3 regions of the Sporosarcina sp. P7 genome follow, and region 1 is predicted to be linked to each of the others. Evidence: riboswitches for the same ligand, from Rfam matches in the RefSeq annotation. Region 1 holds a riboswitch; each other region holds the start of a gene.
What was found. A riboswitch is a leader RNA that binds a small molecule or an ion and turns the genes downstream of it on or off. The one in region 1 is predicted to bind cobalamin.
Positions count from the first base shown of each region.

Region 2: linked by a shared signal. The riboswitch ahead of metE (5-methyltetrahydropteroyltriglutamate--homocysteine S-methyltransferase) and the one ahead of CSV60_RS01925 (hypothetical protein) in region 1 are both predicted to bind cobalamin.
Region 3: linked by a shared signal. The riboswitch ahead of CSV60_RS05365 (ribonucleotide reductase N-terminal alpha domain-containing protein) and the one ahead of CSV60_RS01925 (hypothetical protein) in region 1 are both predicted to bind cobalamin.

Region 1 covers NZ_PDZF01000001.1:352,948-362,892, reverse strand. Annotated here, with positions in the region: gene CSV60_RS01935 (BMC domain-containing protein) at 1-30, shown strand, start outside; gene mdh (malate dehydrogenase) at 91-1,041, shown strand; gene CSV60_RS15810 (hypothetical protein) at 1,418-1,588, shown strand; cobalamin riboswitch at 1,759-1,935, shown strand; gene CSV60_RS01925 (hypothetical protein) at 2,109-3,371, shown strand; gene CSV60_RS01920 (hypothetical protein) at 3,397-3,729, shown strand; gene CSV60_RS01915 (YibE/F family protein) at 3,756-4,877, shown strand; gene CSV60_RS01910 (YibE/F family protein) at 4,874-5,662, shown strand; gene CSV60_RS01905 (bile acid:sodium symporter family protein) at 5,812-6,762, shown strand; gene ahpF (alkyl hydroperoxide reductase subunit F) at 6,824-8,362, opposite strand; gene ahpC (alkyl hydroperoxide reductase subunit C) at 8,376-8,945, opposite strand; gene CSV60_RS01890 (hypothetical protein) at 9,577-9,792, shown strand.
Region 2 covers NZ_PDZF01000008.1:52,746-62,690, reverse strand. Annotated here, with positions in the region: gene CSV60_RS09415 (methyl-accepting chemotaxis protein) at 1-734, opposite strand, end outside; gene CSV60_RS09410 (acyl-CoA dehydrogenase family protein) at 1,292-2,449, shown strand; gene CSV60_RS09405 (SLOG family protein) at 2,446-3,003, shown strand; gene CSV60_RS09400 (hydrolase) at 3,059-3,598, opposite strand; gene CSV60_RS09395 (malate synthase G) at 3,737-5,926, opposite strand; cobalamin riboswitch at 6,328-6,460, shown strand; gene metE (5-methyltetrahydropteroyltriglutamate--homocysteine S-methyltransferase) at 6,608-8,902, shown strand; gene ribH (6,7-dimethyl-8-ribityllumazine synthase) at 9,185-9,652, opposite strand; gene CSV60_RS09380 (bifunctional 3,4-dihydroxy-2-butanone-4-phosphate synthase/GTP cyclohydrolase II) at 9,666-9,945, opposite strand, start outside.
Region 3 covers NZ_PDZF01000003.1:211,966-221,910, reverse strand. Annotated here, with positions in the region: partial or broken gene CSV60_RS05375 (ribonucleoside-diphosphate reductase subunit alpha) at 1-690, opposite strand, end outside; gene CSV60_RS05370 (GIY-YIG nuclease family protein) at 919-1,644, opposite strand; partial or broken gene CSV60_RS05365 (ribonucleotide reductase N-terminal alpha domain-containing protein) at 1,790-3,097, opposite strand; cobalamin riboswitch at 3,258-3,432, opposite strand; gene CSV60_RS05360 (alanine/glycine:cation symporter family protein) at 3,725-5,146, opposite strand; gene CSV60_RS05355 (glycerate kinase) at 5,218-6,339, opposite strand; gene CSV60_RS05350 (DUF2243 domain-containing protein) at 6,723-7,226, shown strand; gene CSV60_RS05345 (cytochrome c oxidase assembly protein) at 7,216-8,049, shown strand; gene CSV60_RS05340 (YnfA family protein) at 8,230-8,556, opposite strand; gene CSV60_RS05335 (YfiT family bacillithiol transferase) at 8,837-9,346, opposite strand; gene CSV60_RS05330 (MerR family transcriptional regulator) at 9,499-9,945, shown strand, end outside.

The DNA of each region.
Region 1 (9,945 bases):
GAAGCGAAGAAGGCACCGAAGAAAGACTGAGGAATAGGTGTGCTATAAGTGCATTCCTCATATTGAAGTCTATATAAAGGAGTGTTTTTCATGGCTTTCAAACGACATAAAATTGCAGTCATCGGAGCTGGTCACACGGGCTCTACGGCTGCATTGATGGCTGCACAGAAAGAATTAGGTGACATTGTCTTGGTTGATATCCCGGATCTTTCCAATCCGACTAAAGGGAAAGCACTGGATCTTCTTCAGACGAGTCCTGTACAACAATTTAATTCCCGTATTACAGGTACATCCAATTACGAGGATATTGAAGGCGCCGCAATGGTTATCATTACAGCAGGTGTTGCACGTAAACCAGGTATGAGTCGAGATGATTTAGTTGCAACCAATGCAAAGATTATGCGTTCTGTTTCCGAACAAGTGAAACGTTACGCGCCAGACAGTACCGTGCTGATTTTAAGTAATCCAGTTGATGCGATGACATATGTATGTTATAAAACAACTGGCTTTCCTAAAAACCGCGTAATTGGACAATCAGGCGTGCTTGATACTGCGCGTTTCACTACGTTCATCTCGGAAGAACTAAATATATCCGTAGAGGATATTTCGGGCTTTGTACTTGGTGGACACGGAGATGATATGGTTCCACTTGTACGTTATTCGTACGCCGGCGGCATTCCATTGGATAAGATTATCTCGAACGAACGCCTAGAAGCAATTGTGGAGCGCACTCGAAAAGGCGGTGGTGAGATCGTCTCACTACTAGGTAACGGTAGCGCTTATTACGCACCGGCAGCGGCTTTGGTTGAGATGGCTGAAGCAATTATTAAAGATAAGAAACGAATTATGCCGTCCATTGCTTATTTAGAGGGCGAGTATGGATATCAAAACATTTATTTAGGCGTACCCACTGTTCTGGGAGGCAATGGTATCGAGAGTGTGATTGAACTTCCGTTAACAAAGGAAGAACAAATAGCACTCGACAAGTCAGCTGACTCTGTCAGAGCAGTCATCGATATTTGCGAAAAGCAAATGTCCTAATCACTACGGATCTCTCTAAGTCGTACAGAGGACTTAGGGAGATTTTTTTGTGTAAAAAGTTATAAGGTCGTGTTTTAGTCATTAAATGATAGAGAAGTCATAGGTTTTTCTCGAAAATCTACAAATGTTAACAGGGAATTACAACTTTTATATTTACAATTATTTATTGGGGTGGTACAATAAACAGAATTCACTGAATTATAAAGTATGTCTGTAGTATATTTACTCGGGGATATATATAAAGAATTTCTTCCTTTTGACTTCGTAATGTAAGCGCTGTCAAATGGCCGATTATCATTAAATGCCGAAAAAACGTTCTTTTATTCCCCGGCAAGGCATATACTACGAAAAATACAAAATCCAGGAGGTAATTCTTATGAAAAACAACGACTATCAGAACAATTCATCACTACCCGAGCAGAACGAAACATTCTATTTGATCACAGGTTACTCGGAGAATGGTTTCATCCATGGAATCACATGGCAAGAGGCATATGTTCAAGGATTGGCGGATTGCGGTTGTCTATGCGAACAACAACTAATGTAAGTAATGAAGAACACTCTACACGACGGGGTGCCTAGCACAAAACGATTGTGGACGTACTCACAATGTTTTTTGCATAGGCACCCTATTTAGTTATCTCATGATTCTTCTGATGCATACAAACGCTACCACCCACTATGTTATCCATGATAAAATGATAGCAATAAAATAAATGAGTTTGCACGATGCGCTGGTACCTATCAAGGTATAAAAGGGAATCCGTCAACCGGAGCTGTCCCCGCAACTGTATACACGGACGACCGCTAGAATTAGCCACTATGGAGACATGGGAAGGCACTTGCGGAAGGATGAAGTGAAGCCAGGAGACCTGCCACGTATCGTAAAAGCGACACTTTCTTCGGGGGTTGAGGAGTGGAAGCAAAAAAGGTATCTACGTCTATGCATTTTGTGTGTAGTATATTAAAGCTGCCTGACTTTGTTTCCTCATTCACAACTATTGCAATCATTTTGCCGAAGAGGCGGAATGATTGTTTTTTTGTTGTTTACGAAAGGAGACCGGGACATGAGAGTAGTGGAAAAGATAACCGAACGGGCACTATTGCAGTTATTGTATAAACAAGTAGAAAAACAGCGTGGAAGGCCTGCGTATTCGGAATTTCATCAAGTAGTAAAGAAACTGTTACAGGATGGGTTATACGATCGATGGATCTATGATTATTCAGTAACCGAAATCAAATGGCTTGGCTTACAGGTTGTTGCTGAACGTGACAAATTGATCCCTTCTGCACTGTTGCAACCATATATGAATGAGTTTGTAACATCCAATTATTGTGATAAACAGATAGGTCTGCCTCAGGAGAGATTGATGCTCATAGCAATGGCCGCCATGCAACATGAAACTGTTCAGCGTCTGCGGAAAGTACAGGAAGCATATTGGATACTGAGCCATGGCTATGTGACGTTACCAGCTGAAGTGATGTCGTTCTTCGATAAAGCATTCTATCAGGGAAAGACAAGAGTCCAACAATATACTATGGATATTTCCGACAATGGAATCACATCATTTTTATCAAGCGAGATAAAAGAAAAGCATATATGTATACCCGATTATTTTATGGAACAAGTACAAGCGTGCGGCTCTTGGAGTATATTTGAAGCTGAACAAGTAGAACGCGTTTTTGGATGTTCGCTTAGCCACTTCAATAGGGAAAGATTTCTTCATGCCACTGACGGTCTTACTATTGACTATAAAGAAATCTCAGCTATCGGTTTGATGAAACAGCTGCTTGAAAGTGAAGGTATTATAGTGCATTTTTACAATAAAGAAAGACAAGAAAAAGCAGCATTATCCTCATATATTCAATTGCCGAATGTAATGCAGGCGACGGAGCTGGCACGTACATGTACCATACTTGTACCTTTGCTGAACGGCATTGAGAGTTTATGGGGACATGCATTACGGGTTGAAGTGGCGGGGTGGGAAATCGCTATAGCTAACCAGAAAATTGATTTGCATTCAGAGAAGGCTCTTCAGTTTATTGAAGAAGTAGCGAGAGAAATAAACCACTACTTGAACGTAGCATCCTGTGAAAGCGGAATGCAAACACCTTTGCGCAAAGCAGCCACAGTTATGCATCGATCGATCAACGAGGCGACAAAACACCAGCAAACCGCAATGATCGATCGGGTAATTGCAGAACAGCGCCATACCGATCAAGGAGGTTCTGTTACGTTGGAGAAATCTTCTACCATTGAAACAGCAGAACTGTTGCAGCTGCTCATGAAAGCATGGAGTGGTGGAATTCCTGAAGTCCGACTTACCTGAATCCCTTCTATAGGCTCAGCTAATTTTGCGCGTAGCGGAACTGTTTAACCAAGATTCCTTAAAACGAAAGCCACTGGATGAAAAAGTCCGTGTTGTAGAGTTTTTTGATTTTGACTGGCTGACGGGATCGAAAAAAGATAGAAGATTTATTGAAAGTGGGACACTCCTAGGAATTGATGTCACACTCTACCATCAAGTGGTGGTTTTGGAGATGCTGGATTTACTAGAACAGTTTTCTGTCAAGGAAATGGGTACATTCGCTTCTCTTCCTATAATGGAATCGGAGCTTTTCTTATTGGGAGTAATAGAGATATTTTTTTTAAATCTACGTCTTATTCATGGTAGGATTAATCTGTGACTCATCCTAGGAGTGTCAGGAGGATTATTTTGAATAGAATCAGAAACATCACAACATTGCAGTGGATCTTATTTTTTCTGTTAGCATTTTGCTGTACCATTTCCATTGCTTTTGTAAATCATAATTATTCATTTTATGATCGACCGATCGCCAAGGTAATCCATACAACAATAGAGGAAGAAACGGATGTAACAGACATGCATGGCAATGAAGATACGCTATTTGTCCAACACATCATAGCTAAGATCATGAATGGGGAAGAAAAAGGTCGGGAAATCCAGTTGGTAAATGAGTATTCATCCTCGGGGGCGTACGATCAACAGTACCATATAGGAAATGAAGTTTTCGTCTCCATTGATTCTAAGGTAGAAGAACTAGCGGGGAGTATAACAGACGTAAAACGTGATAAATACGTATTGATCGTTGCATGGATCTTCGTATTTACACTGCTAATTGTCGGGCATAAGCAAGGACTATTGGCAATAGTAGGCTTTGTGATTAACGTCATGGTACTATCATTCGCTTTAGATATTTATGTGAAATTCTATGAGGTCAGTTTACTTGTGGTTTGCGGGATATGTATCTTGTTATTCACAACCATTTCGCTCCTGCTAGTCAGTGGCCGAAATGAAAAAACATATGCCGCCATTGTGGCTACGTTAGTCGCAACGGCAGTGTCACTTTCCATTACGTCCCTTGTCATCTGGATCACTTCAGGGAATGGGCTGCGTTATGAGGAAATGCAGTTTTTGACGCGTCCTTATCACACGATCTTCATGGCGGGGTTGTTTATCGGATCGCTTGGAGCCATCATGGATGTGGCCATTACGATGTCGTCTTCGATGTTTGCATTATATGAAAGAGATCATACTATATCCGTTAAAGCGCTGAAGGCATCTGGCATAGATATCGGCAAAGACATTATGGGAACCATTACAAGCATTCTATTTTTTGCTTATATAAGTGGATCTATCCCCATGCTAATCCTTTATTTAAAGAACGCTTCACCCGTAGGATTTGCACTCTCGATGAATTTATCGTTGGAATTAGCACGTGCATTAGCCGGTGGGATTGGAATCGTCTTAACTATCCCTATAGGACTTTATACAGCGATCTTCTTTATTGAACGAAAGAGGGCGAGAATTTGAATGTACTAGTATGGCTAGCGGTTATTTTACTCGTATTGATGATCTGGGTTGGCGGGAGAAGTGGAGCTAGATCATTTATTTCGCTATTTTTTAACTTTGGCGTGGTCTTTTTTACGATGTTTTTTATGTTGGATTCAAATGCGAATCCTATTGTCATTACATTTATTGCCTGCATAGTTATTGGGTGCATCAGTCTGTTTTATATTAATGAGGTAAACAGTAAAACGGTACTAGCATTCATCTCAACGATGATTACCATTAGTATATTATTATTTTTCATAGTTTTAGTATCCAAAAAGCTTATGATCCAAGGATTTGGTGAAGAGGAAGAAGAAGCAATCGCAGGTATGTCTCTCTATATTGGTGTAGACTTTGTAAAAATAGGTGCTTCCGTCATTATTATGAGTACAATTGGAGCGATCATGGACGTCGCTATATCGATTGCTTCTACTATGCATGAAGTATTTAAGCATAGTAGAAACTTAAGTAAGAAGGAGTTATTTAAGTCTGGCGTGAGTATAGGACGAGATATTTTAGGAACCGATACGAATACATTGTTCTTCGCTTTCTTTGGAGGATATTTGGCATTGCTCATTTGGTTCAAGGATTTACACTACTCTATTGGAGATATTGTCAATTCAAAGATATTCAGTTCAGAAATGATTTTGATACTTTGTGCGGGGCTTGGTATAGCGCTAGTTATACCAATAGCATCTTGGATCAACGCATATTTCTTAGTTAGAACTAGAGAAAAGTTGAATAAAGTACAAAAAGAGGGGCAATGAACTCGGTCTCTGCTATATTGATGACGTATGATAATGCGCTCAAAGGTTCAAAGAAAGCGCTTATAGTAGCGGCTTGAGTGCTCTATTGAATGCGTTAACCGCTCATAACAAAAAACATAGACGGACTTCCTCGTAAGGAGGAGAACTACATGAAAACCATACAAACCATATCAAAAATCATTTCAAAGTACTTACCACTTTGGATCGTACTCTTATCCATCATTGCCTACGTTATTCCGGATGCGTTCATTTCAATCCGGCAACTGACGGGGTTTGGGTTAGGAACGATCTTCTTTCTGATGGGCTTATCGCTTTCGTCGGAGAAACTGCTCAACGTCATCAAAAACCCGAAATATGCTTTACTTGGCATCTTGCTGAAATGGACGATCATGGTCGGAGTATCAATAGGAATTGCCTATATATTTTTCGGCAATCAAGCAGAGATTGCGACCGGCATTATTTTGGCGGGGACGGTACCAAGCGGAACATCTGCAAATATTTATACGTTTATTGCGGGAGGAGAAGTTGCGCTCAGTATTACGATGGCAACGCTTGATACATTCATTTCTCCTGTGTTGACACCGGTGTTATTGCAGACATTTGCAGGACGTTTTATCCCTATTGCATTCTGGCCTTTATTTCTTAACATTATGTATATCGTGTTCTTTCCTTTGATTAGCGGTTTACTAATCCAGTGGAAGTTTCAACAACAAGTGGAGAAGTTTAAACCATATACCAGTGTCTTGTCCCAACTCGCGCTATTTCTGGTCATCCTATCGGTCATCTCCAATGCCCAGCAAGCACTATCTGAGAACTTGTCTGTGCTACCGCTTGTATTCGTAGCAGTCACATTACAAGTTAGCATCCCAATGGGCGCAGGCTACTTCATCTCCAGATGGCTAGGCCTACCCGAGCGCAACGCCCGCGCGATTTTATTCCATACAGGTATTTGCAACACCGCCCTCGCTGCAACACTTGCGATGGAGCACTTCGGATCACTCGCGGCCGTACCGGCTGTTGCCAATATGGTAATGAACTTAACGATTGGTGCCTTAATGGCAAGTCTATTTGAGAACAAATTCCGACTTGCAGTGGAATAGTAAGAGCAAAATGCAAAAAAAGATGCAGAAGGGCGTATAGCCTTCCTGCATCTTTTCATTATTAGACTTCCACTTTACTGCGTACAAGATAATCGAACGCGCTGAGGGAAGCGGTGGCGCCGGAGCCCATGGAGATGATGATCTGCTTGTATGGCTCGTCCGCGCAGTCGCCCGCCGCAAATACACCGGGTACGTTCGTCGCACCTTTTTTATCGATCACAATCTCGCCGAAGCGGTTGCGTTCGACCGAATCACCGAGCCAATCCGTGTTCGGCACGAGTCCGATTTGGATGAATACGCCATCCAGTTCGATGCGATGCTCCTCGCCGGAATCACGGTTTGTATACGTGACACCGTCGACTTTATCGGTGCCGGTGATTTCCTTCGTCTGGACATTCGTCAATACCGTCGCGTTCGGCAGGCTGTTCAGGCGTTCCTGCAAGACCGCGTCCGCTTTGAGTTCTGGTGCGAATTCGAGCACGGTGACATGATTTGCGATGCCTGCCAGGTCGATCGCCGCTTCGATACCGGAGTTTCCACCGCCAACTACTGCCACGTCCTTGCCTTCAAACAAAGGGCCGTCGCAGTGCGGGCAGTAGGCAACGCCTTTGTTGCGGAATTCCGCTTCGCCCGGCACACCAATGTTGCGCCAGCGTGCTCCCGTCGATAGGATAACGGTCTTGCTCTTAAGAACTGCACCATTTTCCAGTTCGATTTCAATGAGATCCTTTTTTTTCAGACGTTTTGCTGTCTGCAGGTTCATGATATCGATATCGTATTCTTTCACGTGTTCTTCAAGGCTCGCCGCAAGTTTCGGTCCTTCTGTGCGATTGACGCTGATGAAGTTCTCAATCGCTGCTGTATCCAGAATCTGGCCACCGAAACGATCAGCGATGATGCCTGTGCGGATCCCTTTGCGGGCAGCGTAGATCGCTGCGCTTGCGCCTGCAGGCCCGCCACCAACAACGAGCACGTCGAATGGGTCTTTGTCTTCAAAGTCGGATGCATCCGGGCCGCTTCCCATTTCCGCAAGGATTTCCTCGATTGTTTTGCGGCCGCTTGTGAATGGTTCCCCGTTTAAGTAAACGGTCGGAACCGCCATGATGTTTTTGTTTTCCACTTCATCCTTAAAGGCTGCACCGTCGATCATCGTGTGCGTAATACCAGGATTCAGTACGCTCATGATATTCAGCGCCTGTACGACTTCCGGACAGTTCTGACAGCTCAGGCTGATATAGGATTCAAAATGATGCGCACCTTCGATGTTCTTCACTTGCTCGATCACCCGTTCGTCGACTTTAGGCGCTCTGCCGCTCACATGCAGCAAAGCTAGGACGAGTGAGGTAAATTCATGGCCTAGCGGAATACCGGCAAACACGATGCCGGTATCTTCGCCAGGGCGGTTGACGCTGAAACTTGGGGTTCTTTCCAATTCTGCTTTCTCTACTTTGATGAGGGAAGACATGGAGGCTAGTTCATCCACTAGCTCCTGCATGTCCTGTGATACTTTGTCAGAGCCCACGCTGATCTTCAGCTGGACTTCCTTTTCCATCATCTCGAGATATTGGGCTAACTGCGCTTTAATATTCGCATCTAACATATGAACCGTCTCCTTAAATTTTCCCTACAAGATCCAGGCTTGGCTTCAGTGTTTCGCTGCCTTCCTGCCATTTAGCCGGACATACTTCACCCGGATTGTTGCGGACATATTGTGCTGCTTTGATTTTATTGACTAGAACGCTTGCGTCACGACCGATTCCGTCTGCGTTGATTTCCGCTGCCTGCACGACGCCATCCGGATCGATGATAAACGTACCGCGCTGTGCAAGACCTGCTTCTTCGTCCAGCACATCGAAAATGCGGGAGATTTTCTGTGATGGGTCACCGATCATGATGTATCGCAAACTGCTGATAGCATCTGAGTGATCGTGCCATGCTTTGTGCGTAAAGTGTGTGTCTGTTGAAACAGAATATACTTCTGTATCGAGGCCTTTCAATGTTTCGTATTGGTTCTGAAGGTCTTCAAGTTCAGTAGGGCAGACAAATGTAAAGTCAGCCGGGTAGAAGCAGACTACGCTCCATTTACCTCTGAAGTTTTCCTGGGTTACTTCGATGAATTCCCCATTACCACTGTTGTACGCATTTGCTGTAAACTCTTCGATTTGTTTTCCGATCATTGACATGAATGATTCCTCCTAAAGTGTTTTTGATGACTGATGCAGTCACATGCTTAAGTTATAGAATATAATAATTCTAATTACATAATCATTATTATATAACTGTGCAGAGATGTCAACATTATTGATTCTGTATAATATAATGTCTTTATATACTATACCAAAGCAAAATGAATACGAATCGTTTTCTCTTTTATTCTCAGTTAAATTGAAGGATTACCAGTTAGATCGAAAGTAGTGGAGGGAATTAAACTGAGCAATTTATAGATAATCCTAATCGGACAAGTCAAGTTGTGGGTGAAGAACTAATCTGTACAACTGGCAGGCTTGTTAATTTAAGAGACTTTCCGTGTGATCTGGACCGGACCGTCGTGGAAATATGTTATATTGTACGGTAATGTAGTGATTAAATTAAATGACTAATTGTTTTTAGGGTTCCGTAGCAAATCGAATGATTTTGATTATAGTGAGCAACTATTTATTGATGACGGCGGCACATGTGCTTCCAGCTGCAGCGCAGATCAAAGGATTTCAACCGCTATTCCGTTACAAAAACTATTTGGTATAAAGGATCTTCGCCTATGCATTCAGAGAAACAGGTTGTTCAGTTAAAATCTATTAGATAGGGGCACATGCAATGGATGTATGGTTTGTGATGAAAGAGCGTTATATGCTTCTTTCTATTTTTTTAATCATTATAGTGGCCAGCTTGTTTTTACTTATAGCTATTTGGAAAAATCGTTCTGATATGCCCAAGAGCCTAACCTTAATCATAACGATAATCTGTTCAGTCATCATTGCCTTATCAATATTGGCATGGGTATTTGCAGTTTCGTTTGGATATAATTCTTAAAAATACTTTAATGACCTCTACGTTAAGTATAAATATAGTACGACATAAAAACCGGTTAGAGACTAGTCTCTAACCGGTTGAACTTCATTAAAATACTCTATCACCATTGAAGAACGAGTTCTTTACAATCACGTAATCGACAGTGCGAATTGA
Region 2 (9,945 bases), on a different contig from region 1:
AGCGTAATAGCCATATCGCCAATTTCGTCATTATTTTTTATCTTCACTTCTTCTATGGCAAAGTTCCCTGCCGATACTTCAGCTAGTGCAGTTGTCATTGTGCCAACCGGGCGGCTTATCAAACGAGTGATAATCATCGTGACCACTACACTGCCTATGATCCCTAGTGCAATTAAGATTGTCATCAATGAAATAGCGCTATTTGTAAAACTCGCCACTTCCTTTTCCAACTGTTCTTGTTGTTGTCTTTGGTAATCAATCATTTGATTGATAGTATCGGAAATCGTTATTTGAAAACCTACTCCATTCGTTCCAATAACAAGCGCTTGTTCATCATTTCCTGCACGTTTCTCTTCTATAATGGATAGTAGTACCTTATCGTATTCTTTGCTAGCTTCCCGAATGGATACCAATGCATTCCGCATAGTGTTATTCTTCAGAATTTTCTCCAATTCAGTTAAGTTATTTTCAATACGAGATTGGGTTTCTTCTAATTCTTTTATGTAAGTTTCCGAGCCATATAACATATATCCCCTAATATTTTTAGTTAAGTTATTTTGATCGTTTTGCTGTCGCTCTAACAAAATGACCTTATGCATCCGATCGTTAATTAAAAATGAATACTTTTCGTTAATATTCTTCAGTGCTAAGAACCCTATTAATCCAATAATAATGATAATGATGACTAGACTCATAAATCCAATCCATAACTTTTTTCCAACTGTGAATTTCATCTTCAACATTCTCCCCTATTCAATTTTCAACCTTCGTATACATTTGGTATGCAATGCCAATTATACCCTACAATATTCATATTCGCATAGAGTAATTTAAAGTTTCTGCCAAATTTAAAAATATAGCATGTAGTATCGTTTGTTTTCATCTATTTTATATTTTCTAGTTATTTATATACATTTCACTACTATAAAAACAATTATCAATGTGTCTTTATACTTTTACAATCGGACAACAATTGATTCCAAGGTCCTTAATTTATAAAATGGAGTTTTTTTACGAAAAAATCACACATAGGAGTTTCGACTAAACTTGAAATTCCTATTGTGACTGCGAATAGTTATACTATTCTCTTAGTTATATTGTGAAATCTTACAGAGTTTGACATGTATTTTTTTCTTTCGTCAGAATGGTATTTATTTCGTTTTTCTAGTATACTAGAATTTCATGACCCTTGAGAGAAGTACTCAAGGCAATTTTGCGTTTGTATATAAATTTGACATTAAGCCAGCAGTGAATAGCAGTACAAGAATGAAGTGGTTAGGATGTGTTACTCGTGTCAACAGAACTTTTTATCACAACGGACTTTCAACGCCGATGGGTCAATCAATTGACTGAGGCAGGTCCGTTTTTCAGCAGCTTTTCAGAACAATCTGATGAGCTCTCAAAGTTTCCAAAAGAGAATATAGAAAAACTCGTGAAAATGGGCTATACGACGCTAACCTTACCTAAAGAATTAGGAGGTGCGGGTATCACAGTGACTGACATGGTGCTCTTTCAGGAGACCATCGCTCGTTTTGATAGTGCTACCGCTCTAGCTATTGGCTGGCATCAAGGAGTCGTTGGTGAACTGTATGAGAGCCGGAAATGGACGGAAGAACAGTTAGCCCAGTTTAGTGAAGCGATCCAACAAGGTGCCCTTGTGAATCGTTCCGTTACCGAAGCACAGACCGGTAGCCCTACACGTGGCGGCCGACCACAAACAACTGCTGTCCGCACAGAGAATGGTTGGGTGATTTCAGGTGAAAAGACATTTACGACTATGGCGCCTGCCCTTACCCATATTCTCGTATCTGTTTGGATTGAAGAAAAACAAAAAACAGGTTTTTTCTTGTTGCCAAGTGACACGGCCGGTCTTTCCATCAGAGATACTTGGCATATGATTTCCATGCGCGGTACGGAAAGCCAGACACTTGTGCTAAATCAAGTGGAAGCAACGGATGATCAGTTGGTAGAAGTGAATGAGGCACCACGTGGTAACAACCAAAACGGCTGGCTTCTTCATATTCCCGCATGTTACATGGGAATTGCCCAAGCGGCACGTGATTACGCGGTGCACTTTGCAGCCACCTATCAGCCAAATAGCCTTAATGAACCCATTGCTTCCCTTTTCAGTATCCAAACACAAATCGGGAAGATGGATTTAGAGTTGATTAAAGCACGCCACTTACTTTATGATATCGCGAGAATTTACGATGACCGTGCACGTCGAGTTCATTTACAAAATGAACTCGGGGTAGCGAAATCGATTGTAACGAATAGTGCGATAGAAATTGTTAACTTAGCCATGCGCATTGTAGGCGCTAAAAGTTTGGAATTGTCGAATCCCCTCCAGCGATATTATCGCGATGTGCGGGCCGGACTTCACAATCCACCGATGGATGACATGACAATTACAAAGCTTGCACAAGCCGCAATTAGTGGACAACAATGATTAAACGTTTACTCGTGAGCGGGTATAAAGCCCATGAATTAGGAATCTTTAATGAAGACCATAAAGGCATACCTATCATCAAGAAGGCATTGACAGATCAATTGCTAGTTCTCCTAGATCAAGGACTCGAATGGGTTATAGTCAGTGGACAGCTTGGAGTTGAAACGTGGGTTATTGAATGCGTGTGGGATTTGCAAGAAGATTATCCAAATTTACAATACGCGGTCATTACACCATTTCTCGATCAACAATCGAACTGGAATGAAATAAAACAAGAGACATATGAACAAATCATATCACTTGCGGATTACACAGTGAGTTTGACAAACAAACCTTATGAAGCACCTTGGCAATTTGTAGAGAAGAATAAGTTTCTACTTCGAAATTCGGATGCTTTGTTACTTCTATATGATGAAGAAAATGAAGGGTCACCGAAGTTTCTTAAAAAAATGGCAGTGCAACTAGCTGAAAATACCGGCTATGAATTATTATCGATTACCGCGGATGATCTACAACTCATTGCGGAAGATTTACAGCGAGAACAATGGGAGTAAGAAAAAGCGAAATGCCAAATCTCAGGCATTTCGCTTTTTCTATTTGATGAATGTTCTACTTAATTACTTTTAAAACCTGCTTAAATTCATCAGTCCCTGCCTCACCTAACAACTCATATAACGCTGTTTCTACACAAGTGCCTGAGACTCCAAGATGTTTCATCTTTTGTAAGCCGATCATTTTATTAGCTTCTGTTCTGGAAGTAACTGCATCCACTACCACTTCTACTTCGTAACCTTGCTTCACAAGATCAGCCGCTGTCATATAGACGCAAATATGCGTTTCAATTCCTGCAATCAACACTTGCTTCCTACCCAACTCATTGAGTTGTTTAACAAATTCTTCGTTGCCCATTGCACTGAATGTCATTTTTGAAATGGGATGTTGTCCTTCAAGCAAGTTCGATAACGATTCAGAAGTCGGCCCTAGACCATCTGGGTATTGTTCGAGCCATAGAATAGGAATATCCAATACTTGTAATCCTTTAATCAACTTCTCCAAGTTATCATGTAGTTCCTGGCTTTCATTGACGATTTGTGCGAGTTTTCCTTGTACATCTACTAAAACAAAAACTGTTTGATCGGTTTGCAACATAATATAGTCATCCCCTTTTCCAACATTCCTGTAAGCATAGCATATTAACCGATTTATTAGAAAAATATCTATTTCTGATTATTAAGTAAAAAACCGTCTCCCTTTCATCAATGAAAGAGAGACGGTTTGGAATGGTTATTAGTTTTGAACTGCTGCTTTTTGTTTTGCTTTCGCTTTTGCTTCAATACGACGAGCATGCAAAATTGGCTCTGTATATCCGCTTGGCTGTTCCGCCCCTTTAAAGATAAGGTCAGAAGCTGCTTGGAATGCGATGGAATCATCATAGTTCGGTGCCATCGGCTGATATAACTCGTCATCAGCGTTCTGCTGATCCACTACTATTGCCATACGCTCCAAAGTTTCTTGTACTTGCTCTTTCGTACAAACACCATGACGTAACCAGTTGGCAATGTGCTGGCTGGAAATACGCAATGTTGCACGATCTTCCATTAATCCGACATCATTAATATCGGGAACCGTTGAACATCCTACACCTTGGTCAATCCAGCGAACAACATAGCCCAGGATCCCTTGTGCATTGTTATCCAGCTCCGATTGTACTTCTTCAGCAGACCAATCCGTATTAGGTGCCAATGGAACAGTAAGGATACCATCACGATAATCGATCGAACTGTCAATTCCAGCCTGTACTTCTTTAACATTTACTTCATGGTAGTGCAATGCATGTAAAATTGCAGCTGTTGGAGATGGAACCCACGCAGTGCTCGCTCCTGCTTTTGGATGTGCAATTTTCTGTTCAAGCATTGCAGCCATTAAGTCAGGCATAGCCCACATTCCTTTACCAATTTGCGCATGTCCAGGTAGACCCGCCCGGATTCCCACTGCAACGTTTGCAGCTTCATAAGAAGATAGCCATTCGGACGCCTTCATATCAGCTTTTCTAATGACCGGACCAGCTTCCATAGACGTATGGATTTCGTCACCTGTACGGTCAAGGAATCCTGTATTGATGAATGCAATACGTTCTTTCACTTCATTGATTGCGGATTTCAGATTCAGTGACATTCTACGCTCTTCGTCCATTACACCGATTTTAATTGTATGGCGCTCAACACCTAGCAGATCTTCAATACGATTAAATAATTTGTTCGCAAATGCCGCCTCTTCTGGACTATGCATTTTCGGCTTTACGATATAAATAGAATTATGAAGCGAGTTTTTAAACGCTACATTTTCTTTAAAGTTATGCGTAGCAATTAAAGATGTAAGAACACCGTCCAAGATTCCTTCAGGTACTTCATTGCCATTTTCATCGAGAATTGCATTATTCGTCATTAAATGACCTACGTTACGTACGAACATTAATGAACGACCACGCAGTGTCAACTCTTTGCCGTCTACACCTATATACGTACGGTCAGCATTCAATTTTCTAGTAACTGTTTTACTACCTCGTTTGAATGTAGATTCCAAGTCACCCTTCATTAAACCAAGCCAGTTACGGTATACGCCCACTTTATCTTCAGCATCAACTGCGGCAATAGAGTCTTCACAGTCCATTAACGTAGAGAGTGCTGCTTCAATTACAAGATCTTTCACACCCGCCTTATCGCTTTTACCAATTGGGTTGTTCTTGTCAATAGCGATTTCGATATGCAATCCATTATTCACCAACAATACTGCAGTCGGTGCATCTTTGGAACCATTATATCCAACGAACTTGGACTCATCTTGCAATTGAGTCGTGTTACCGCTCTCAAGCGTTACTTCAAGTTTGCCTTCTACAATTTTATAAGCAGTTACATCTGCATGTGAACCTTCAGCTAAAGGCGCCGCTTGATCTAGCAAGTTTTTCGCGAAATCAATTACTTTCTGTCCACGAATCGGATTGTATTCAACACCAGCTTCAGCACCCGCTTCATTACTGATAACATCAGATCCGTATAGGGCATCGTATAAACTTCCCCATCGTGCATTCGCTGCATTTAATGCATAACGAGCATTATCGATTGGCACTACCAATTGTGAACCGGCTTGGTTTGCGATTTCATGATCAACATTAGCTGTTGTCACTTTGAAATCTTCGGGAACTGGCTCTAAGTAGCCAATTTCTTGTAAAAACTCTTTATATTTAACGAAATCAATTTCGCCTTTATTATTTTGATGCCATTCGCTAATGGTCTTTTGTAATTCATCACGTTTTTCTAATAGTGCTTTGTTTTCGGGAGCAAGTTCATGAATGAGCGAATCGAAGTTTGTCCAAAATTGATCATTTTGAATTTCTAAGCCCGGAAGAACTTCTTCTTTTACGAAGTTATATAGTTCTGTTGCGACTTGCAATTTACCTACTTGTTCATAGTTTGTCATGGATAAAAGCCACCCCTTAAAATTTTTCCGCTACACTGTTGTATAACATATAGCGATGAACACCCATCATTATCCATTATCCGGCAATACCCCATAGCCCGTCGATCAAAAACCGACACAATAAAGACAAATGATCTCTTCACATGAAGACGTGTTAGTACATATCATACCTAAAGTCTAGTTTACTTTCAACTGAATTGTGAAAATTTTCACATCATAGTTATACGCCTTCGAGACAACCTATTCGTAACAGTTATATAACAGTCGGCGTAATATGTTGTTTTATCATTTCGTATTATACTTCCATATCGTTAGTTGTTTTTTAGCATTTATCATTAAATTCTAACAGCGAGTTGACACACTATTTTGCATGTGATAGCTTTAGAGACAATCATCTGAATTGAATAGTTTGAAAAGTAGGTGGAATGAAAATACTTTCATTTCTTAAAAGGGAATCCTTTTCTTGGAGCGGTCCCGCCACTGTGAAGACGTTAATGCGTCCAGCCAGACACCTGCCTATTTTTCATGACGCTAATCCTACGGTGAATAGGGAAGTGTTAGACAGACGCAGTGTATAATCGCATGCTTACAAATAGCATGTTATTTTATACGTACTCGCATTTCTAACATTTCCCCTAGAGATGTTTTTTTTATTGAAAAAAATCAAGGGGGAAATTATCTATGGTAAAAAGCAGTATAACGGGCTATCCCGTAATAGGTGAAAATCGTGAGTGGAAACGTGTACTTGAAGCATTTTGGTCAAAGAAGATCTCGGAAGATGAGCTTCTTCAAACAACGAAAGAGATTCGCTTGGCAAACTTGAAGAAACAGCAAGATGCTGGGGTTGATTGGATTGCTGTGGGCGACTTCACATTGTATGATCGCGTACTGGATACGTCAGCCATGTTCGGAATCATTCCTTCACGCTATAACTGGAAAGGTGGACAAGTTTCCACTTCCACATACTTTTCGATGGCCCGCGGTAATGATGAGGCGGTTGCCTCCGAAATGACAAAATGGTTCAATACAAACTATCACTATATCGTGCCTGAATACGAAGGCCGGCGTTTTGAACTAACGGAAAACAAACCTCTAGCTGCTTATCGTGAAGCCAAGAGCGAACTGGGTATTGAAGGTAAACCTGTTCTACTAGGCCCCTATACATTACTAAAATTATCTAAAGGGTACGAGGATAAAGATGTACCATCCATTATCCTGCAACTGATACCCCTCTATCAAAAGGTATTACAAGAATTACAAGATGAAGGTGTACAATGGATCCAAATCGACGAGCCTATTCTATGTACATCAATAAGTTCAGATGAAATGAAGACTGTTACAGAAATTTATTCACAACTAACGAAAAATCTGAGCGGACTGAATATTCTTCTACAGACATATTTCGATTCAGTTGAACATTATAGAGAAACGATCGCGTTACCTGTTGCCGCTATCGGACTAGATTTCGTCCACGGACGCGAAAGAAATCTAGAGAACTTGAAGCAATATGGTTTCCCAGAAGATAAAATACTTGCGGCAGGAATTGTAGACGGTCGCAACGTATGGCGTTCCAATTTACGTGAAAAACTTACATTGACTGAAAAAATTCAACAGCATGTTACAGCTGATAATTTATGGATTCAACCTTCATGTAGCCTGCTCCACTCACCTGTTACGACTCGCTCGGAACAGAAACTAGATAAAACCATTTTGAACGCGTTAGCATTTGCCGACGAGAAGATTGAAGAAATTAAAGCTATTCAACTAGCAGTACAACATGGATATGAACAAGTTTCTAAGGCATTGGATGACAGTGAAGCAGCATTGACTGCATTTAATTCACTTCCTGCTCGCAATAATAAAGAAGTACGTGAAGCGACTTCGGGAAGTCTACTATCAGACAGTAAGCGGAATCTTCCATTTGCAAAACGCAAAGTGAACCAACAGGAAAAATTCCAATTACCACTACTTCCGACTACCACCATCGGTAGCTTCCCACAAACACCGGAAGTACGGGCTACACGCAATAAATGGAGAAAAGGCGAAATTACAAATCAGCAATATAAAGATTTCGTTCAAGCTGAAATTAAAGAATGGATCGATATTCAAGAAGACTTGGGACTTGATGTATTGGTACATGGCGAATTCGAACGTACAGACATGGTGGAGTATTTCGGGGAAAAGCTTGACGGATTTGTCTTTACTGAAAAAGCATGGGTACAATCCTACGGCTCACGTTGTGTTAAGCCGCCAATTATCTTTGGAGACGTTGCGTTTATTAAACCAATGACTGTGGAAGAATCTGTTTATGCAAAATCTCTTACAGATCATGAAGTAAAAGGAATGCTCACGGGCCCTGTAACCATTTTAAACTGGTCATTCGTCCGTGATGACTTGTCTAGAGAAGAAGTGACAAACCAAATTGCATTGGCTTTGCGTAAGGAGATCGAAGCGCTTGAAGCAGCCGGTATTCATATGATCCAAGTGGACGAGCCGGCACTTCGTGAAGGTCTTCCATTGAAAAGAACTGAATGGAAACACTATCTGGACTGGGCCGTTAATGCATTCCGCGTATCTACTGCATCAGTCGAAGATACAACGCAGATTCATACGCATATGTGCTATTGTGATTTCAATGACTTTATTGAAGCGATTAGCGCGCTGGATGCAGACGTAATCTCCATTGAAACGTCACGTAGTCACGGCGACTTAGTCGAGGCTTTCAATGAATATCATTATGACAAAGGAATCGGTCTAGGTGTCTATGACATTCATAGCCCACGCGTTCCTGCAGTAGAAGAGATGACAGAGATTATTAACAAAGGTCTTGAAGTGCTCGAGCCTTCTCAATTCTGGATTAATCCTGATTGTGGTTTGAAGACGAGAAAGCGTGAAGAAACAGTTGCAGCGTTGAAAAATATGGTGGTTGCAACTGTACAGGCACGCGAAAAGTTAGGCATAGTAGCGGTAAAATAATGAATGTAGGACTGTCTTAGAAATCAATTCGGTTTCTAAGACAGTTTTTTTATTCATAGAGTGTAGAATTGAGTAGTTTGCATGGTGGTAGAAGGAGGATTTACATTTCAGAGGGAACATAGCCACACGAAGTCTCCCCTTTTATGCATCCTTTGCAAGAACAAACAAAGTGTTACGAGCATGCACTTTCATTGCACCTGAATTTGAATTACACATTACAAAAGAGGACGTCCCATGAAGTAAAGTAACTTCGGGGACATCCTCTTTTAACTCCATTACTAATTAGTCGAACTGCTTCGTTAGGTTCGCCATCTCAATAGCAGACACTGCTGCGTCCCAGCCTTTGTTCCCTGCTTTAGTCCCTGCACGCTCGATCGATTGCTCAATCGTATCCGTAGTTAGTACACCAAATATTACTGGGATACCTGATTGCATGCTAGCTTGTGAAACACCTTTTGCCACTTCATTACAAACAAAGTCAAAATGAGGAGTTGCTCCACGGATGACCGTGCCTAATGTAATGACTGCATCATATTTTTTTGAATCTGCCATTTTCTTTGCAATTAACGAAATTTCGAATGCACCTGGTACCCACGCTATATCTACATCGGCTTCATCTACACCGTGACGTTTGAACGCATCTTGTGCACCTGACAGTAACTTCCCTGTGATAAATTCGTTGAATCGTCCAACGACGATACCTACCTTTAACCCCGTGCCTACTAAATGCCCTTCAAATAAATTACCCATGTTTCATCTCTCCTCATAAAGTTAATAAATGTCCAAGTTTTTCTGCCTTTGTGTGTAGGTACTTTTCGTTCGCTTCATTGAATGGTAGCTGAATCGCAACGCGTTCAACCACTTCCAATTCATAGCCCTTTAAGCCAGCAATTTTCTTTGGATTATTCGTCAGCAAACGCATTTGCGTAATACCAAGATTCCGGAGAATTTGTGCACCGATACCATAATCACGTAAATCAGCTGCAAATCCGAGTTTTTCATTTGCTTCTACGGTGTCATAACCTTGTTCTTGCAGTTCATAG
Region 3 (9,945 bases), on a different contig from region 1:
ACGGTAGATGTCATACGTGTTGTGATTCAAATCCGGTGCAATGACCGGTAATTTATAGTCTTTCTTCTCTTCATGGTAAAACGGCTTGAATACTGGGTCGATTGACGCTGTTGAGCCTGCGATAACCGATGTCGAACTGTTCGGTGCGACTGCCATTAAATAGCCGTTACGCATACCGTTCATTGCCACATCCATGCGCAGTTCACGCCATTTATTTGAATCGTATTCGCGTTGCTCAAAGTATTCACCCGTTTGCCAGTCCGATCCATCAAATAATGGATACGCGCCTTTTTCTATTGATAATTCCATTGAGGCTTTAATTGTCAAATACGCAATATTTTCATATAGCTTGTCTGCGAAATCCACCGCTTCGTCCGATTCCCACTGAATGTTTTTCAACGCGAGTAAATGGTGCCAGCCGAATGTGCCGAGTCCAATTCCACGATAGCGTGCATTGGTGCGTTGCGCTTGTACAACTGGGATTTGGTTCTGATCGATGACGTTGTCGAGCATACGCACTTGAATTTTGATCAAACGGTCTAGCACGTCTGCCGTTACTGCTCTTCCAAGGTTAATCGATGACAGGTTACATACGACGAAATCACCTGGCTTTGTGCGTGTGACGACCATATCGTCTTCTAGTGTTACGGATTCATGTGTACTTGCTGACATATTTTGCAGTATTTCAGTCCTCTTCTTCAATTAAGCTCGCAAAGCTTAATCCGCAATTAATTGCTGCTGCATGTCACCATGCAGAGGAGACTATATCATCATCCCCAGCACGACCTGGTAGGATGCTCCGCTTTTCCCTTTATGAATTATCCCTGTTTTTCATCAGGGCCTCGCTTGAGGGGTACTCTACTCGCTTCTTCACTAGTGCTATTTCAACTAGCTATGCTTTCGATAGTCGTTAGGCATTTACTCAACTATAATATGATGGTCTGGAAAGTTACGGGAATACATACGGTTTCTCATAGCATGTGTAGAAATGCCATGAGCTAATGCCGCCTTTGCAATACTTTCATATACCACGTCATGGACTTGGCATTTATAAGCAGCATGTTTGTTGGTTGGTCTTAGTGATTTCGGGACAATTCTCTTACAGCTAGGAAAGTTATCACAGTCTAATCTATACGAAATTGTTGTACAATTAAGGGAAAGTGCAACAGATGCTGCAGTTATTGATGAATATTCAATTCCATCTATTATGATTGCTTTTGAGTTCTTCTTTTTGACTGCTTCAATCATCCTTTTGGTTTTTGGTTTCCCGTACTGATGATTTGAAGCGCCTGTCATTTGTTTCACTCTTAAACTGCGGATATGCTCTTTGTTTGGGTTTGTTGTAAAACAATCTCCGCCAATAGATGTCATTTTAATATTATAATATTCCTTTGATTCTACAGCATTTCGTTTAGAAATATAATATTCCTCAAGTTGATTCAACTCTATATCTGAGTATGCCTCAACCAGAATTACCCTGCTAAACTTTTCCTTACCATACTTTTTAAAAGCCCTTTTCAAATAAAGACCTGAACCCAAATATGTTTCCCAATTATTTATCCGACCGTAAATACATTTTCCAATGTATTTCATATTATTAACTGTATTTGTAGTCTCGTAAACAAAACCAAATGGCTTTTCCACAAATATCATCTCCTATAGAACAAATGTTCTTTATTTGATGATACTACAAAAGTTGAGATTTAGCACGGGATTGTCTTACTAAATAAGAGTTCCCCCGTTTAACGGAGTTTTCGACAGCCATTACTGACTGAAGGTGCTATTGTTAACACAAATTACTAGAATATATAATACCTTCATGCTTATTCGGATTCATGCGGTTTACTTCGTCGCGATAGAACATAAATGGTGTTCCTGTCTCGAGCTGGCTACGCAGAATACGTTTCATGATTTCAATCGCTGAAACCGTCTCTCGTGATAAATCTTCATTACGGACGCATTCTTCATACTTCTCGCGGAATGTTCCTTGTCCTTTTGTTTCATCATAGAAGTCTTCCAATGAATAGCCCATTTTCGTGCGGACTTCATGTGGATCGAATAAATGCCAGTCTTCACGGGACTCGACTTTCTCCATGAACAAGTCTGGCAAGCAAACGCCTGTGAAAATGTCATGTGCACGTAAACGGTCATCGCCGTTATTGAGCTTGAGATCAAGGAATGTGAAGATATCTTGATGCCATACGTCGAGATAAACGGCTACGGCACCTTGACGTTGACCGAGTTGATCGACACTGACTGCCGTATTGTTCAGCTGTTTGATCCATGGAAGAACACCGCTTGACGCGCCTTCGAAACCGCGAATCGATGCACCACGAGAACGAACTTTCCCCATATAGACGCCGATGCCGCCACCAAATTTCGACAAGTTTGCGATATCGGTGTTGCTGTTGTAGATCCCTTGTAAGGAATCATCCACTGTATCGATAAAGCAACTGGATAGCTGACCGTGCATCTTGCCTGCATTCGATAATGTAGGTGTCGCTACTGTCATGTATAAATTGCTCATCGCCCAGTATGCTTCGCCAACTTTATGAATGCGGTCTACTGTTTCGTCTTGCATTAGTGTCATCGCGATGATCAACCAGCGCTCTTGCGGCAGCTCCACTGGCTGTTTCTTAAAGTTTACGGTTACGTATCGGTCTACCAATGTTTTCAAACCGATATATGTGAATAATAGATCACGGGAAGGATCGAGTAGCTTACCGATTTCCTGAAGCTCATCTCGGCTGTACTTCTCTGTCAGAACAGGTGTATATAAACCTTGTTCCACCAAGCGTTCTACATTTTTCGCAAAGTCGGTATAAGCATCCGCCCCACGCAATGCTTGTTGCTTTGCATAGACGTCGAATAAATAAATTCGTGCCGCTACAAACGTCCAATACGTATTTGCTTCATCAATACGGCTTAAAGACTCCAGCACCATCGCGTTCGTCCATTCAGTTGCCGTGCTAGCCGGGTGGCGCTCCTGGAATTTCTCACTCGCTTCGATTAACGGCTCCATTTGTTTCTTGCCGAATTCTTCTTGTAAGTTTTCCAACACTTGATTAAGTCCCTTAGTTTCTTGAATAATAGCCATGATATCCGCTCCCTTTAGTTAATTAATTCGGTTATGTACTAAATAAAAAAAACTCCCAATAAAATCGGGAGTCGTCAATTGACGCTTAGTAGATCGCGGAAAGTTTTAGGCAGACTGAAATAAGACTGCTTTGTGCTTTCACTCTCCAACCCCGAAGAATGTTTTGCTGAGATGACTGGCAGGTCTACTGGCTGGCACATCGTTCTTCCATCTTTCCTTCCCGCCGAAGCAGTGGTTTTATAAGATAGTCGTCCGTGCCCTCAGTTGCGGGGGCAGCTCCGTTAGTGGCGGATTCCCTTTTAAACGTGGTGGGTACCAATTCATCTATTTGCTGTCACACACTATATATAGTGTGTTGATTCATATATAACCCTAACATGTTGTGTTCAAACATGCAAAACAAAAATCGAACCGAAGTTCAGAATCCTTCTTCTGAACTACGATTCGATTTTTGTTATTCAGTATTTTATAGTATATCAAACTTTTTCCTTCTTGACTAAATGGTTTGTGTGAATGCTTTAAACTTAGAAGTGTGTGGAGAAGGGATTTCCGCTACAATCCTAATTTATACATGGTAATAAGTTAAAGATTAAAAATCATATCCCTCACATCCACAAACCACCTCTATTACAAACGATCTTCTGCTTTTTCTGCTGTTTCTTCCCAACATTCCGCGCCTTTTAATTCAGGGATGCTGGCTGATTTGAAGACAGGATTTCTGCCGGCTTTACGTTGTTTAGTGAAGTCGTCCAGTACTTTAAAGGCAATTTTACCAAGTAGTAGAATGACGATTAAGTTAATGATGGCCATTAGTCCCATAAATAGGTCGGCCATATCCCATACAACTTGTACTTTTGCGATTGCACCGAAGTATACCATGACCAGTACGAGAACTTGATAGATTCGTTTCCATACGATGTTGGCATGAATGAATTCAATATTTGTTTCGCCATAATAATAGTTACCGATGATAGAACTGAAGGCGAAGAACATGATAGCACCGGCAATGAAGTACGGTGCCCATGCGCCTACTTGTACAGCCATGGAGTTTTGTGTCAAGATGATACCGTTTGTTTCACCTGTTTGATACAATCCGCCAAGCAAAATGATGAATGCGGTCGCAGAACAGATGATGATGGTATCGAAAAACACACCTAGACTTTGTACCAATCCTTGTTTTGCCGGATGCGATACGTTCGCTGTAGCAGCCGCGTTTGGCACACTACCCATACCTGCTTCATTGGAGAAGAGACCGCGACGTACACCTTGCATCATGGCCATCCCGATTCCGCCACCCATGACTTCTTTAATTCCGAAAGCATGCTCGAATATCAATACCATAATGCCTGGAACTTCAGAAATATTCATAATCACGATATATAATGCTACCAAAATATAGAAGGTCGCCATGATGGGTACGATGGTTTGTGTTACTTTTACAATCCGTTTGACACCACCGAAGACGATAATCCCTGTTAATAGCATTAAGCCAACCCCGACACTCCAGTTCGGAATGCCGAATACTTCAGTGAATGACTGACTGATGGTGTTGGATTGTACTGCGTTAAATATGAATCCGAAACTCATCGTCAGTAAAATCGCGAAGACAATTCCGAGTTTCCGCCAGCCTAGTGCTTTTTGCATGTAATACGCCGGCCCTCCGCGGAATGTGTCACCATCTTTCACTTTATACACTTGCGCCAATGTACTTTCGATGAATCCAGTCGCCATGCCGATTACGGCGATCACCCACATCCAGAATACCGCACCAGGCCCACCAATTCCGATCGCTAGGGCTACCCCAGCTACGTTACCTGTTCCTACGCGCGACGCGGCACTAATTGTGAATGCCTGGAACGGCGATACCCCGTCATTGTTATCCTTCTTCTCTACAATCAGGCGGAACATCTCACCAAATAAGCGCACTTGTACAAATTTCGTGCGAATCGTGAAATATAAACCCGCCGCCAATAAAAGTCCAATTAAAACATATGTCCAAATGAAATTAGTCACCGGCCCTACAAGCCAGTCAATCGCGTCTTGAAACATCTGACCACCTCCTTGTGATTCTATACCCTACTCGCCTACTAGCTATGCATGGTATAAGAAAAAACTATTTTCTACTGTCTATGTTGCAGGACAATTGACGCTTTGTTCTCCAATAACTTTGCTGCTTGTGCCATCAATTCAGCTAACGATTTCTCTCCATCGTCTAATGAATACAATTCGGTGAACCACTCAAGTAGTTCCTGACGCGCCGCTTCTTCAATCGCCCCTGAAATGACGATGACCGGAACATTCTCTACTCTCGCAAGCTTGGCAATCCCCATTAATGCCTTGCCTGCAAGCGTCTGCCGATCTGTCTTCCCTTCCCCTGTGACGATGAAATCTGCTGAAGATAGTTGCTTTGCGAAATCCATCGCTTCGAGCACGACATCAATTCCACTTTTAAGATTAGCGCCACAATACGCAAGTAATGCCCCTGCACTTCCACCAGCCGCCCCCGCACCGCGCAGCTCATGCAATCGCACGCCTGTCTGCCTTTCCGTCATGTCCGCCAGATGACGTAACCCTTCATCCAGACGCAGAACCATCTCTGCATCCGCCCCTTTTTGCGGACCGAAAACAAATGACGCACCCTGCTCACCGACAAACGGATTTTCTACGTCGGACGCAATGCGAATGTCCGTCTCCAGCAAACGTTTATCCAGTTGCGAGATATCAATTTCATCGATTATTGACAGCGTTGAGCCATTCATCTGCACTACCTGTTCGTCGGCTAAAAAACGAACGCCTAGTGCTTCGAGCAAGCCTGTTCCCCCATCATTCGTCGCACTCCCGCCAAGTCCAATAATCATTTTCCTGTAACCTGCATCAAGCGCATGACGAATTAATTGCCCTGTACCAAATGTTGACGCTTTCATTGGATCGAGTTCATGATCCGCAAGCAACAGCAAACCGGACGCTTGTGCCATTTCAATGACCGCTGTCTCGCCGTCACCAAGCACACCAAAGTGCGCATCCATTGCGCGACCAAGCGGATCTTGCACAGACACGGTTCGCAACGTCCCCCCAGTTGACGACATGAGGACAGACAGCGTCCCCTCACCACCATCCGCAACCGGTAAACGGACGACTTCTGCGTGCGGATATACTTTTTTTACGCCACTATATATAGCGTCGGCCGCTTCTTCTGCATGCAAGCTTCCCTTAAATGCATCAGGCGCAATAACAATTTTCACGGCTCTCACTCCCTTTATTCGTATTCTAGCAGATTATGCGGGAAAAGTTACCATAAATTATTGGATGGCTACTATATTTTTATCATGAAAGCTTTCAGATGTGGATGTGTGTACGCTCAATGTTTGCAGGTATCCGATCATACTTCAGCGGAGTGCGCTCTATGTGTTCGTCCATCCACTCTATTGCGACGCGTATCCGATCATAGACCCCGGTAAGACGCTCTATACGACCGTGTATCCGCTCAATGTCTACGGATATCCGATCATACTTCGAGACAGAGCGTTCTATGAGTCTACCCATCCGCTCTACTAGCCACGCAACATGTTTTAAATGCCGCATTTTTAGGGAACACTGCGTATAAAAGGAAAGGAGTGAGTAATAGATGGCTGTGTTGCAAGTGAAAAACTGGACGAACCGAAAAAGTTATCAGAAGAGAAATCTATGGGCGGGTATATTATTCGGACTCGGGTTCGTGGCGTTTTTAGATGAGACAGTATTCCACCAGCTACTTCATTGGCATAAGTTTTATGATAAATCTACGGTGGCGGTTGGATTGGTATCGGATGGTTTGTTTCATGCATTTAGTTGGTTTGCGACAGTGGGAGGGTTGTATTTAGTGGCGGATTTGCGCAGAAGGCATGCGTTATGGCATAAGATGTTCTGGGGTGGCAAGTTACTCGGGGGCGGTGCGTTCCAACTGTATGACGGGACCATTCAACACAAGGTCATGCGCATACATCAGATCCGATATCACGTGGACATTGTTCCGTATGATATCGTTTGGAACGTTACTGCGATTTTGATGATTGCGGCAGGTTTGTTGCTCATCAAGTCCGCGCAACGGAATGCACGCTCGGCGGAAAGGCTGATGCCTCATGCCACATGATTCCTATATCAGTGCAACCGATTGGTTATTTGGGATGCTTGCGTTGCTCGCCATCGTATTCTACGGGGGCGCTGTCTTTCATTCCAACCGGCAAAGCCGCTTGCGTAAATGGCCACGAAAACGGATCGTGTTATGGATTGCGGGTGTACTCGCTTCAGCAAGTGCTGTTGTCGGACCGCTTGCCGAACTGTCACATGATTTCTTCACGTGGCATATGTTGGGACATCTCTTGCTCGGTATGATCGGTCCCCTTCTGTTGGCGCTCGCCGCTCCCATAACATTATTGCTCCGGACATTACCCGTTCGACAGGCAAGAATGGTAAGCTCCTTGCTAAGAAGCCGACTTGCGGGGTTCTATACACATCCCGTCACTGCCTCCATTTTAAATATCGGCGGACTTTGGCTGTTATACACGACAGGCTTGTTTGCGGCCATGCACCATCATCTTTGGCTCCATGTCTTGATCCACATGCATGTGTTCGTTGCGGGATATCTATTTACCATTTCTCTTTTATACACCGATCCTGTATCTCGTCGGTACAGTTACCGCTTCCGCACTGTAGTCTTTATTGCGGCTCTTGCGGGACACGGAATTCTATCAAAATTCCTATACGCCTATCCGCCTGCCGGTGTACCCATTGAAGAAGCGCGCACAGGGGCCATGCTTATGTATTATGGAGGTGATGCGGTGGATCTCGTGTTGATCATCCTTTTGTTCAGGAGCTGGTATCATTGGGCCAAACGTCAACAGACCCACATTCCGTCCACTTCAGACGGTCATGTGTATATGAATGAAACGACACAAAACGCACCCGCTGGCTAATGGGTGCGTTTTATATTTTCTATTCATTTCATGAGTCCGGTATACCTGTCACAATGGTCCCTTGGGCAGCGGCACACAACTTCCCGATAGTGAACATTTCATTTTGCGTCATGCTCTCCCCTTATAGACTGTAGGCCTTCACTTGGAATGAAGCGAATATTTTTCATACGCCAATCACTATTACGATCTAGGTGCAAATAATATGACAGACACACCAATTAGGCAAATACCGGCTCCTATGAAATCATACAAATCAGGAGTTTTTTTATCAATTCCCCATCCCCATAATACGGATAGAAAGATGAACACGCCTCCATATGCCGCATAGACTCTGCCAAAGGTTGGAAAGGTCTGAAATGTGACCACTACGCCATATAAAATTAAGGCAATGCCGCCGAATAATCCAAACATTGCAGATTTCCCTTCGCGCAACCATAGCCAAATTAAATAACCTCCACCGATTTCCGCTAAGCCGGCCAGCAGAAATATCACCACGACCTTCAACATCAGTAAACCTCCATTTACTCACTTCGGATCATCCAACATATAATTGTTCACATACACAAGTCTATTTCTTGAAAACTAGTATTAACTATATCATGATTCAGACAACTTAAAAAAGCTAACTATATTCTGAACAGATGAACTTGGCGTGAAGCTAATTAAACATGACGACTTTACTTTCGTTTGTTGCTCATACATAAAAAGGGTCTGCAACGTAACACATAAAAACCAAAATAGAAAAAGGCTTATCGAAGTTCGATAAGCCAGTTCACCGTATCTTCCATTATTTCGCCAAAGCGATCTCAATATGCGCTAAATGATGCGCTTCATGCCAAGCCAGTTTCGCTACTTTTGTCGCTACGGCAATCTCGCCGTTTACTTCATGAGTAAATGTTCGTTGTAGTTGCTCTTCCGTCAGACTATTGCCTAACGCTACAATACGCTCATTGATCCCTTCAAGCATCTTAATGGAAGGCTCAACTGGTAGCTCATTGTCAGGTAGTACAGCCCATTTCTCTTGATCAAATGCGGGTACTGTTGGATGGTCGTCTGTTAACGCAAGCTTTAATCGCTGATACATAATCAACTGCGAGTCTGCAATATGATGTACCAATTGACGAACTGTCCATGCACCTGCGCGATACGTTTTAGTTAGCTCTTCGTCAGTCAATGAATCTACAGTTCCCCTTAATCGGGTAGTATATGTTTCAATTTCTTGTAACCACTTTTGAATATCTTCCAACGTCACCTGTTCAGGAACGTGTAATTTTCCGATCGGAAATTGATTATCCATAACGAACCCCCCTCTTCATTGCCTTCATTATCCCATAAACTATCTAATTATTCTACGAATTGCATAGCACTACTTTTTTTAAAAACTCTACTGACTGTATTGACCCTCACGTTACGTTACACTTTATACTACATAGTAAGGAGGTGTTGATAATGAAAATGAAGGTAAAGGAAGTCGCGGATTTAGTCGGTATTAGCGTACGCACACTTCATCATTACGATGCAATCGGATTGCTGACACCCGAGGAGACAACAGACAATGGTTATCGCTATTACTCCGAACGGAACCTTGAGACTTTGCAGCAAATACTATTTTTCAGAGAACTAGAATTTCCTCTTAAAGAAATAAAGAACATTCTCAGCGAACCGTCATTTGACCGCCAGCAAGCTCTTCAGCTACATCGAAAACTATTGCTTGAGAAACGCGAACGGATCGATCAAATGATTGCGACTATTGATAAAACTACACAGTATATAAAAGGAGAGAGGGACATGTCGAACGAAGAGAAGTTTCAAGGATTTAATTTTAATCACAATCCCTATGAAGAAGAGGCTCGAAAATTATGGGGAGCAAAAGCGGTTGAACAATCGAATACCGCA